3 regions of the Shewanella sp. M-Br genome follow, and region 1 is predicted to be linked to each of the others. Evidence: predicted binding sites of a transcription regulator. Region 1 holds the regulator's gene; each other region holds the start of a gene.
What was found. The regulator sigma-54, encoded in region 1, starts transcription at its own class of promoters, with help from an activator protein. The targets are predictions, from matches to a motif close to GTTGGCACGNNNNTNGNNT.
Positions count from the first base shown of each region.

Region 2: a site for sigma-54 is predicted at 1,536-1,554, ahead of AAA952_RS02055 (YccF domain-containing protein). Genes of this name have one in related genera too.
Region 3: a site for sigma-54 is predicted at 1,770-1,788, ahead of fliD (flagellar filament capping protein FliD). Genes of this name have one in related genera too.

Region 1 covers NZ_BJBV01000010.1:54,589-58,838, forward strand. The annotation lists gene rapZ (RNase adapter RapZ) at 1-532, opposite strand, end outside; gene ptsN (PTS IIA-like nitrogen regulatory protein PtsN) at 529-972, opposite strand; gene hpf (ribosome hibernation promoting factor) at 975-1,262, opposite strand; gene AAA952_RS10175 (RNA polymerase factor sigma-54) at 1,291-2,769, opposite strand; gene lptB (LPS export ABC transporter ATP-binding protein) at 2,877-3,608, opposite strand; gene lptA (lipopolysaccharide transport periplasmic protein LptA) at 3,605-4,159, opposite strand; gene lptC (LPS export ABC transporter periplasmic protein LptC) at 4,146-4,250, opposite strand, start outside.
Region 2 covers NZ_BJBV01000002.1:22,585-26,834, reverse strand. The annotation lists gene AAA952_RS02065 (NUDIX hydrolase) at 1-248, opposite strand, end outside; gene AAA952_RS02060 (pyridoxal-phosphate dependent enzyme) at 330-1,358, opposite strand; gene AAA952_RS02055 (YccF domain-containing protein) at 1,626-2,033, shown strand; gene AAA952_RS02050 (alpha/beta fold hydrolase) at 2,069-2,959, opposite strand; gene AAA952_RS02045 (M14 family metallopeptidase) at 2,956-3,996, opposite strand; gene AAA952_RS02040 (substrate-binding periplasmic protein) at 4,162-4,250, opposite strand, start outside.
Region 3 covers NZ_BJBV01000025.1:31,260-35,509, reverse strand. The annotation lists gene AAA952_RS18690 (hypothetical protein) at 1-40, opposite strand, end outside; gene fliS (flagellar export chaperone FliS) at 9-389, opposite strand; gene fliD (flagellar filament capping protein FliD) at 403-1,749, opposite strand; gene AAA952_RS18675 (flagellin N-terminal helical domain-containing protein) at 2,052-2,870, opposite strand; gene AAA952_RS18670 (flagellin N-terminal helical domain-containing protein) at 3,091-3,894, opposite strand; gene AAA952_RS18665 (flagellin N-terminal helical domain-containing protein) at 4,113-4,250, opposite strand, start outside.

The sequences.
Region 1 (4,250 bases):
CGGCTTCGGTGGGCATTCCGTGCTTAAAGCCAAAGGACTCGAAGTTGATCACGAGTTCTTTATCGACACTACCAAGGAGAATTTGTCTGACTTGGTCGCTTAAATCATAGATATTCAAATTCGACGTATCTATGTAGTGATCGACCAGTTTTGACATAGGCTCGAGCAGTTTCCCCTCCAGCTTTATCGCTTCTTGCAAAGAGACTCGGCTCTTCGACAAAGGATGCAAACGGCGGGTTTCGCTGTAACGCTTGAGCAGAATTTTATCGCTGGAGTTAAGGAAGAAGCTCGTTAACTCAGTATCTGGAGGTAGGCTAGCGAGTTGTTTCACTAAGACCTTATCCTGCTCAGGCATGTTACGCACGTCGACACTGATGGCGACGAGATCGTTACTGCCTTTGAGTTGCTCAAGCAAACTGCCAATCAATGGCAAGGGAAGGTTATCGACACAATAATAGCCGAGATCTTCGAGTACCCTAAGGGCGACAGATTTGCCTGAGCCTGAGCGGCCCGACACTATGACCAGTTTCATCCAGTGATTACCTGATAGAGTTCCGTTTCATCATGCGTCTTGCGTAATTGCTTTAATATTTGCTTGTCGCTCAGCTTTTCGGCCATGCAAGACAAGGTACTTAAGTGCTGCTGACATTGGTCTGCAGGCACCAGTAGTGCAAATAAAATATCAACAGGTTGCTTATCGATAGCATCAAATGCTATCGGCTCTTCACACTTAATTAGTATGGCAATGGGCTGATCTATATCGGCTAGTCGACCATGTGGAATGGCGATGCCGTTACCTATACCTGTGCTCCCCATCTTTTCGCGCGCCACTAGGCTTTCGAATATCTCTTGAGATGAGAGGGTCGGGTACTGGGCAGCGACTAAGTCGCTGATGAGTTCCAGTACCTTTTTCTTGCTGCCCGGAGTGGCGCAGGTAGTGCACTCCGGCCGCAGTATGGTACAAAGTTCCATTATTAGTGTTTTGTTAACTTCTCTTTGTGTTTAATAACCTGACGGTCAAGCTTGTCAATCAGGGCGTCTATAGCGGCATACATGTCAGCATGCTCTGAAGTTGCAAAAACTTCACCACCTATGAGGTTTATTCTCGCTTCAGCAATCTGTTGCATTTTCTCAACATTGAGCACAACGTGCACATTATTGATCTGTTCGAAATGGCGTTCAAGTTTTGAAAACTTTTCTTCTACATATGCACGTAACGATTCGGTAATTTCGACATGGTGTCCACTTAGGTTTATTTGCATAGAAACGTCCTCCGATATCCACTGTAGGTTATAAACTTTTACGCTGATTAGAAGGTGGAATAAGCATAGCCTCTCGGTACTTCGCAATGGTTCTGCGGGCTACGTTGATCCCTTGTTCTGCCAGAAGTTGTGCCATCTTACTATCGCTTAATGGTTTTTTCTGGTTTTCCGCTGCCACCAGTTTCTTTATAAAGGCTCTGATTGCTGTGGATGAGCACTCACCACCATCGTCAGTCCCGACGTGGCTAGAGAAGAAGTATTTTAGTTCAAAAAGTCCCTTAGGGGTATGCATGTATTTTTGAGTTGTGACCCGTGAGATGGTGGACTCATGCATTTCTACCGCTTCAGCAATATCGTTAAGCACCATAGGCTTCATGGCTTCTTCACCATACTCAAAGAAACCTTGCTGATATTGCACTATGCAATTAGCAACTTTAAGCAAAGTGTCGTTACGGCTTTCTAGACTCTTAATAAACCATTTAGCCTCTTGCAGATGGCCGCGAATAAATTGGCTATCGGCTTGGTTTTTTGTGCTGCGTGCCATAGAAGCATAATGTTGATTTACATTGATTTTGGGCATGCAGTCAGGATTAAGCTCAACGACCCAGCGGCCATTTTTCTTCGACACAGACACATCTGGGATAACGTATTCGTCATTATTGGGCGTGATCAACAAACCTGGGCGAGGATTGAGGGTTTGGATGAGTGCTATACCATCCCTTAATTCATCTTCTTTTAATTTAGTCTTACGCATCAACAACCTAAAATCACGGGCGGCGATCAGATCTAAATGATCTTTGATCAGCATACGGGCGTTTTCTAGGTTGGGAGTATCAGCGGCGAAATGCGACAGTTGGATCAGCAGGCATTCACTTAAATCGCGGGCGGCAACGCCTATGGGATCAAAATGCTGAATGCGCTTGAGTACGGCTTCGACTTCGTCAAGCTCAACTTCAGGATTGCCCATGGCTTCGAGAATTTCTTCAGTGCTTTGGGTGAGATAGCCCTGATCGTCGATTGCATCAATAATGGCGGTGGCAATGGCTAAATCGGTTTCAGAAAACGGCGTGAGGTTTTTTTGCCATTCTAAGTGTTCGTACAAACCTTCACTGGTCTCGCCTTGGAAGGGCATATCGTCTTCACGACTGCCGCCGGGGCCTGAGTTTGGGGAGGCGGTAAACACTTCATCCCATGTGGTGTCCATGGGGAGCTCATCGGGCATGGATTCTTTGGTTAGCGACTCTGCCGTGTCTATGGTGGAGCTGTCTTTTTCTGGTGGCAGAGTGCTAGATTCACTGAAATCCGTATCGGATAGCGTTTGGTTTACAGGGGTTTTAGTGGCGTCGAATTGATCCTCTTCCAGCTCGAGAAGGGGATTAGAATCTAATGCTTGCTGGATCTCTTGCTGCAGTTCTAATGACGACAGTTGCAACAGACGTATGGCCTGTTGTAATTGTGGCGTCATGGTTAACTGTTGACCCAGTTTGAGCTGGAGTGACGCTTTCATGTTACCGCTGATCCCTACGTTATTATTGTTGGATGAGGTCGCTTATTATTATCTTGAGTGAAGCCCAATGGCGGTATAAATTGCCTCCATTGGCTTCGCTCGATTAACTATAGCCTGAATTGTTCACCTAAGTACACAGCCCTAACTTGCTGATTGTCTAAGATCTCTGCTGGAGTTCCTTCGGCAATCAGGTTTCCGTGACTCACAATATAAGCATGTTCACATACATCTAATGTCTCGCGGACATTATGGTCTGTGATCAGTACGCCAAGGCCGCGACTTTTGAGTTGTTCGATAATCTTCTTGATGTCGATAACTGAAATAGGATCGACGCCGGCAAACGGTTCATCGAGCAAAATGAACTTAGGATTAGCGGCTAAAGCCCGCGCAATTTCGACGCGACGACGTTCGCCACCCGACAATGACATGCCTTGGCTGTCACGGATGTGGGTGATATGAAACTCTTCGAGCAGATGTTCTAGTTCTTCTTCTCGTTCTTCGTTTTTAAGTTCTTTACGAGTTTGCAGTACGGCCATGATGTTGTCATGAACAGTTAGCTTACGAAAGATACTGGCTTCCTGCGGTAAGTAACCTATGCCTTTGCGGGCACGCAGATGCATAGGATCTGCGGTTAAATCATCATCGTCGATAAAGATATGTCCCTTATCGCTCTTCACTAGCCCGACAACCATGTAAAAGGTCGTGGTTTTACCTGCACCGTTTGGACCGAGTAGGCCAACGACTTGACCGGTTTTTACCGTCAGACTGACGTCTTTAACCACTTGGCGACTCTTGTAACTTTTCGCCAGATTTTGTGCTCTTAAGGTGATTTGGGTCATTTAGAGTCCTGCTTTTTCACAGGTTTATCCGCTGGAGCATCTGATTTAGCATCATCTTGATAGTTTTCTGGCTGAATAATAGTGATCACGCGATCGTCACCACTGCCAGTACTCTCGGCCATCAATTTCTGTTGAATCATGTTATAGCGGATTAAATTGCCTGTAACTTGGCTACCCGCTTGATCTAATGACGCCATACCTTTCAGTGTTAAGGTGCGGCTTGCCATATCGTAACGAATTTCTTTCGCGCTGGCCGATGCAGGACGGCCATCGTCTAATATCTGGCTATACGTAGCAGGGTTGCCTGTGGCGACTAAAGTTTTGCTATTTTCACCTTCAGCGGAAAATGCACGCAGTTCATTTGCTTGGATTTTTATTGAGCCTTGGGTAACTTCAACCGGACCAAAGAAGATGATCTGGTTGTTTTTGATATCCGCAGTTTGGCTCACAGCTTTAATTTTGACTTCTTGCTTTAAGTCGCCCACTTTCGCGAAAGCACTCATGCTCATAATTAGCATTAGGCTGGCAAGTAATACGTTATTTTGCTTCATATGTTCCTACTACCTGACTGGTCAATTGCACTTCTTGCGCGTTGAGGTCGGCATAAAGGCCTTGGCCTTGAATATTAAAATCTTTCCCTGT
Region 2 (4,250 bases), on a different contig from region 1:
TAAGGCGGCACTACTGCCGTTTTTTCCTGCAATTTGCGTAACACCGCTTCCTCAAGGGATTGATCGCAATGTTCATCAATAAAGCCTCCAGGTAATCCCCAAAAACCTAAAAAAGGATGATTTGAGCGTTGCACTAAAAGTACTTTAAGTTGCTGATCATGGTAGGTAAACAATACAGCATCCACTGTCAGTAGCTGAGCCTTAAAAACCTTAGGATCGTAATTGGCGAGATATTCCGCTTCAGTCATTGATATTTCTCATCGTTCCAAATAATCAGCTTAACTTAGCATTACATAGCTTCAAACATATTATGTCTTAGCGTCACTAAGTCAATGCTCAGAGGCACAGGATAAGCCACTTCGCCCAAATTTACGCTGATAACGTGGCAACATGGTCTCGTTCCCGAGTAAGCCACCTTGGTGAATATACATCACTGGACGAGAGCCTCCGCCTTGTAAATATTCCTCAAGCACAATAAAACCTAAGGGATCGTAGAGTAATTCAAACTGCACGCCTGAGGCGCAGACCCGCTGCCACATGGCATAAAATTCGGGATAAAGTTTACCAAAATGATATTTCTTGCCGACATTAACAATCTGTGGATGCTCACTGGTATTGGAATTAAGTAAGGAAAATTGCAAGCGCAAATAATCATCGCCACCGACAACGGCACAAGTCACGACGCGAATATCCGTTTGCTGATGGATAAAATACTGATTTAAAAATAATGCTGTCGTTCCCGTCCCCGAAGGTAAAAACACCGTTAAATCAACCAATCCATTCGCCTTCGCAAACTGTACTATCTCTTGCGCCAATCTATTAACCCCGTATTCGGCGTAAGCACAGCTCCCTCCCTCTGGGATAAAAAGCGCCGTCGGCTCATTCACGAGTACTTGAGCCTCGATATAATCTTGGCAACTCAGTCGCACATCACCCACTTGCGCTGTAGGGTCAGGCCTAGCATTAAGATTTGACAAAACGTGAGGTTCAGATTGCGACTGAGTGCACGCCTGCTTTTGTGCTATTAACACACTTAAATCGATAATATTAGCGCCATTCGCTAAAGCGGCAGCGTAATTGCCCGTAGGATGTTTAACCACTTGACTGGCAATATGATCTACATAAAAATCACATCGCCAGCCTTTCATCTTCGCTAATGTTGACAATGAATACAGTGAGTTAGCCAATGGCGAGCCGTGACCTATCACCTTGCTGATGCCTGCAAACTCATGATCTAAAAAATAGCCGAATTTGCGAGCTTTATTGCCACTAAACGCCGGATGCAGTAAATCATCACGTTTTAGGAATATGTCTCTGCCAGCAAAGGCAAATGTATCGACAGGGGAATTTGCAAACATCAAGCTACTCAAACGATTAAATTCTCTGGTTTTTAAACCAGTTAAGGGAAGGCTAGTGTAACTCCGCCCTTCCTGTTACGCCCTTAAGAAATTATCAATTTGGCGAAAAACTAGTGAAAATGACACATGAATCTCGAATACATATAATTAACCAATTGATTATGAACAATTTAAATAGTTGGCATAGTTATCGCTTAGACATTGACATATATTCAATTTATCGAAGCTAACGATAAAGGCTAACAGGGTAAACATAAGGAGCTTTCAATGGCTGTATTACGCTTAATATTCAACATAGCTTGGTTTGTACTCGGCGGATTTGTGATGGGACTCGCTTGGTGGCTCGCAGGTATCCTGTGTTTTATCAGTATCATTGGTATTCCCTTCGGCCGCGCCTGTTTTGTTATCGGCGAAATGACCTTTTGGCCCTTCGGCCAAGAACAAATGAACCGTCGCCACTTAACTGGACGTGAAGACTTGGGCACAGGTGCATTAGGCATGGTAGGAAATATCATTTGGTTCTTACTGTTTGGGATCTGGTTAGCCATAGGGCATTTGGTCCACGCCTTAGCTTGTTTTGTGACGATTATCGGTATTCCCTTTGGGATACAGCATCTTAAGTTGGCTTTACTCAGCCTCACACCGATAGGCCAAACCGTAGTGGCTAAAGCTTAATAAGACAATGCGTTAACTGCGCTATTCACTCTCGATTATTTGGTTTCAAGAGTGGATAGCGCTTTGTCATCCCATACAGTAAATATCGCTTCGTTTAAGGCTATTTCTTCCTCCAATAAATCGTTGCAATCATATTGAGTATTGGCAGGCTCACTATCCACAGAAAACTGCACTTGCGGCTTAGTCGCCCCCACAATGTCCAACAGATAATGCGCCAGTTTTGCGGGTGCATCTATAGCTGCATCGTGACCGCAATACGCGAGTACAATCAAATCGGTGTAAAAATGCCGTGCTAGCGCCTTACTCGATGCCATACTCACCAGCGCATCACGGTCACCGCAGAGCACAGTTATCGGTACTTCCACTGTCAATGGACATTGGTATTGAAAAGCCGCCCAAAGTTGTCGCCATACATTGCGTCTACTTGGTGTGGTATCGCGGCGAAACTCACTCCACTTGACAATTAAATCTCGGTCTCGCCGATGACGAAAACTGGTTAAACGCACTATAGTCGACTCGATTGGATGTAAAGCGTTACCCCGAGCCCGCATGAAAAAAGCCTTCAATGCATTCAGCGGGTTAAATCTTTGATACCAAGACGATAAATTTGCCGCACTGCTGTTTAATACAAAGACATGCCTTATCTGCCAAGGTCGCTGGCATGCCATTTCCAGCGCCAACATACCGCCCATAGACAAGCCGAGGAGATAAATAGTCTCCCCTTCCTGTACCTGCTCATCCAATTGCTGCCACACGGCATAGGCATAATCAGCAATCTTAAGCGGACTTAATTCGTGGGATAGCGTCCCATTGCCCGGAAGATCCGGTGTCAGCACTCGCAATCCCTTTTGTCGCAGACGCTGATCGAAACCATTCCAATGGCGCTGATCACGCATTAACCCCCTTAATATCACCCAAGTGGTCATGACTGAGACTCCCAATACCAATAATGCCATGCGCACTCTGTCAGCTCAGCCAAACGTTCAGGTGTTAACTGCTCTAACGATTGGGCATAGGCCGCTTCCATCATAAATTGCATGAGTACTGTATGCCTGCGTAAAATCCTGTGGTGACGATGTGTTTTTTGTGGATTAAAAAAGCCAGCAAAATTAAATATTTGTCTAGGATTCTTCTTTATCCATGCCCAAGATCCCATCTCTAATGTCAAAGGTAAAAATGGCACCTGAGCAGAAGGATCAGCCACTTGGTGCTGGCGATAGAGATAATCCCAAATATCACCATGAGTGCGATAAAACTGGCTCTGCGGCGCCAACCGATAATGACCGTGATGGGGATAACTCTGTTCAAATAATTGTTTTAGATGAAAAATATAATTGGCATTTTCGAAGGCGGTACGGGTATGGGCGTAGGGGAACCAGATATGATCACTCAAGCCAAATCCCGAGTGGGCATCAAGCGAAATCAAACTTGTGCTGCGACTCAACAGTTGTTGTACATAGGCAACTAAGCCCGCAGTTTCCAGCTCCATTCCCCCAATACCGCGATACCAGGGCAGCCGTGACGATATACGCTGTCCTCCCACCATAAAGGACACTTTTTCACGGGATTCTATCGGAGCGTTACGCATCAAATCCACTTGATTACCATTGCCCCGCGTTCCCATGAATAACCCAACAGGATTCACTACAGGTACAAAAGCTAACCGCAGGCCCGTTAACATCTGTTGTAGGTGTTTATCCCAAACAAGCCGCTGCAATAAACTGTTTAACAATGCCAAAATAACTTGAGATCCAATACGCTCAACCCCATGCACGCCCCCCACAAAGAGTACTGTCGGACAAGGCGTATCTGTACCACCTAACTCAACACTGTAAAGGGGGAAATGCTCTTGGCGGAATGGAATGTCGGCAAGGATCTGATAATCTAACTTAAGATGATGAGTATCAATGAGTTGCTGCAGCGTATCTAACTCAAATGGAAGCTCAAAAGGAAGTTTCTTCATGTCACCTTAATCAATAAAATGAGAGAACAACTCATGCCGTTAAAGTGATACTAATAGTGAACAAAGACAAAATGATGACAAACTGCATATCAGAAGTGACTGTACGGGGAAATAAGCGGAAAAATAACGAGTAAAACAAAGAATAAACTATCCTAAAACCCTACATTAGTCTTCACGATAAAGTAGCTCTCCAATGATGGTTTCTACGTCAACCAGCGCTAAACCTTGGTCAACAATATCTCGCCAACGCCGTC
Region 3 (4,250 bases), on a different contig from region 1:
CCCACTGCTTAATTGAGATTTGTCCATCCTTCTCTGACATTAGTAATCACCTGAGTCACTGGAACTAGCGCTTCAGCACTGTTTTCAACACTGGCGCTGACAAGCTGACGGCTACAAAAGTCATAGAGACGATGTAAGCTCACGGCAACCTCACCACCATTTTCAAGGTCAAGCATAGAGTCCAAGCCATGCACGATATTAAGGCACTTATGGATACTCATTCCTTTCGCCTCAAACCTTTGGTATTCCATATGGCCAGCGGTCCGCTCTAGTTCTTCCAATAAACCATCAAGTAGCATACGCACCATGTCATGGGTTGTTGCTGCCGCTACTTGTGCATCTAAAGCGGTTTGCTTGTAGGCATTAAATGGATCGTACTCATTTAACATTTTTTACTGCTTCCTATGAAAACAACTGACTTGCGGAATTAAATTGATTAATGGTGGATTCCATTGCCGTAAACTGGGTTAAATAAATCTGATACTTTTGATTCATCTGATAATCATGGCGCGCCATACTGTCATTCACACTTTTAATCTGCTTATTTAGCGCTTCCTGCTTTTGATCGATATAGCCATTAAACTGTGTAAAAGGTTTTAGGGTCTTTTCTATGCTTTTGATATAACTGTCAGGACCAGTAAACATGGCTTGTACTTTTTCTGGATCACTTTTAAAGCTATCGGTCAGCTTAGCATCATCAATTTTTAGTTTTCCGTCTCGTCCAATCTCAATCCCGATATCAGACAAACGCATGCCATTAGCAGCCGTTGCAAATACAGAATCACGTAATTTAGACTGGAGAAGGCGAATAGAGGTATCCCCCTTCAACACTCCAATTTGCGCTTCACTCACTGCAGTGGTTTTGTCTTCCTTATCTTTATCGGAAGAGCCAGAATCAGAGGTTTTAACGCCCATAGAACGAGTTAATTGATTAATTTGCGTCATTAAAGAATTAAATGAATCGACAAAATCCTTAACCGCTTTCTTATTCGCTTCAAAATCGTCTGTGACTTTAATCATGCTGCTTTCACCAGCCGCATGCACCTTGACTAATTCGAGGCTGACACCATCAACAACATTTTCTAGATAGTTACTACTGCTGGTAATACTGATACCGTTTAATGTGAGTTCCGCATCTTGTGCTGCACGACGTTCTGTCATGCCCCAATCGGCACCGTTAAACTCTACCTTCACTTGATTCGCGACACCCGATTCCTTTGAAGACAGCATAAATTCGATTTGGTTACCTGTGCGCACTAATGACGCTTGCACACCAGGATTACCCACTTGTTTATTGATCACATCGCGTAACTGAGACACAGAAATAGCCGCACCGCCATTAACCGTTGCCAAATCAATTTCCATACGCTTAGTCGGATCACTACCGACTTGAATACTGATAATACCCGACGTTGGCAACAATTCACTTTCAGAGGAATAGGCTTTAGTCAGTTGATGCGCTTGCGCAAGTTTATGCACACTCAAATCATAGTTGCCCTTAGGCGCATCAGATTTAACTGTCGCGGTCGCATTCTCGCCCGTAACCGTAGCAATTTTGCCTTTAGCTGCATCGCCACCCATTTCACTCAGCTTAGTGGCCATCTTCTTCATATTATTTTCGAGCAACGTATAAGCATCTAACTGTGTTTTGCTGGCAGTTAGCTTGCCTTTGTAAAGCGTATCTTTACCTGCGCGGTCTGCGCCAATCAGTTGCTGAGCAAATTGTGCTGCATTCATACCTGAAATCATGACTACCTCCACTCGTTCTAGAGCAAAACGCATGCCAAAAACAAGCTACTGTTTTTAAATGAATTTAAATAATTAACTGGCCCAAACACAGCTAAATACTTCCGCATGAACACTTAAACAGGAAAACCATCTTCCACTTTGTGTTATCGAAAATTACCCCCTAAAACATGAACCTTATAGGTTTCAATCTCGGGTTTAGCGACTATCGACCAATACATAAACCGTGGCTAAAATAAAAATGCCAGTCAGCGCAACTAACTGGCATTTTAGCCGTGACCAATGACATCACTTGCCCAATAACATTAACGCAATAGACCCATGACTAAACCCGTATTCTGGTTAGCTGAAGACAGTACCGTTGTACCCGCCTGAACTAATAATTGATTACGTGTCATATTGGCAGATTCAACCGCGAAATCGGCATCCATAATACGGCCGGCAGCGGCTTTAGTATTTTCAGTTACGCTGGCAAGGTTAGCCGCAGTATGGCCAAGACGGTTAATGTTGGCACCTAAGGTTGAACGTTCTGTCCCAACTTTAGCCAAGAAGGTATCAACAGCCCCGATAGCCGTATTGGCGGCTGCAGAAGTCAACAAATCACCAGTGACTGTCTTATCAATAGCACCTAAGGTAACTGACATTTGCTCTGCTCCATCCGAGCCAATCTGAAAGGTCACACCTTTGACGAGTACACCATCAGTGGCATCTTTAAATAAGTTATTACCCGCATAGGTTGTATTTTCTACAATACGGGTAATTTCTGCATTTAATTGCTTAAATTCATCATCCAACGCTTTTAAATCTGCTGTAGAGTTAACGCCGTTTGATGCTTGAGTCGCCAATTCTTTCTGGCGGTTAGCAATGGTCGTTAATTCTTCTAACGCACCATCAGCGGTTTGCAGCATAGAGGTCGCATCAGAAATATTGCGTGAAGCCGTTTCCATGCCCTTTACGTTAGCGCTCATGCGATTAGCAATTTGCAAACCCGCTGCATCATCAGATGCGCTATTGATACGTAAACCCGTCGACAAACGCTCCATAGCATTAGTTAATAGATTATTACTTTTATTAACAGCACCTTGTGCAACAATTGACGCGTAATTAGTGTGAACACCTAACATATCAGCTCTCCTAGAAAAAACAGTTATCTTGGCTATACCTGAATCCCGGTATAGCTCCATAACTAAGTAAGGCGACAGCAACAGCGCAAAACTAAAACTTATTTAAAAATAGATGGGATCACCTCTATAAAAACAGACTTAAATGGCATCCACAAAACGCCATAAAAAATGCCAGCAAGCTAAGCTTACTGGCACTTAAAACTAACTCAACTCGGCGTAATTAACGCAGTAGCCCCATCACTAAACCTGTATTTTGGTTAGCAGAAGACAGTACCGTTGTACCCGCTTGAACTAATAATTGATTGCGGGTCATATTGGCAGATTCAACCGCGAAATCAGCATCCATAATACGTCCAGCGGCAGCTTTGGTATTTTCAGTCACACTGGCAAGGTTAGCTGCAGTATGTCCAAGACGGTTAATGTTGGCGCCTAGTGTAGAACGTTCTGTACCGACTGCTGCGATGAACGTATCAACAAGGGCAATTGCCGCATTCGCGCCAGTAGTTAAATCACCAGCAGCCAGCGCAGCATCATCTATGGCTGTTGTTGTAACAACCAATTTTTCACCCGTTCCGGCACCAATTTGGAAGGTAACACCAGCCTCCAACTTGGTGAATAAGTTATTACCGGCATAAGTTGTATTATCGAGAATACGGGTAATTTCGGTGTTTAATTGAGTAAACTCATCATTCAGAGCCGTTAAATCATCAGCAGAGTTAACACCGTTTGCCGCTTGAGTGGCGAGTTCTTTCTGGCGATTAGCAATGGTCGTTAATTCTTCTAACGCACCATCAGCGGTTTGTAGCATAGAGGTCGCATCAGAAATATTACGTGAAGCGGTTTCCATACCTTTAACGTTAGCGCTCATGCGGTTAGCAATTTGCAAACCAGCAGCATCATCAGATGCGCTATTGATACGTAAACCTGTCGATAAACGCTCCATTGCATTAGTCAATAGGTTATTGCTTTTGTTAACAGCACCTTGAGCAACAATTGAAGCGTAATTAGTGTGAACACCTAACATATAAGTTCTCCATTAAATAACGAGTAGCGGGGTTAGACCTGAGTTCAGGGATAACTAACTAAGGCGACAGCAACAGCACACAACTAAAATCGATATTTAAAAAATAGAGTGTATAGCACTGTAAAAGCTAGACTGAAATGGCATGCACAAACACCATAAAAAATGCCAGCAAGCTAAGCTTACTGGCATTAAAACTAACACTGACTAATTGAATAAAATTAGCGCAGTAAGCCCATCACTAAACCCGTATTTTGGTTAGCTGAAGACAGTACCGTTGTACCTGCTTGAACTAATAATTGATTGCGGGTCATATTGGCAGATTCAACCGCAAAGTCGGCATCCATAATACGGCCTGC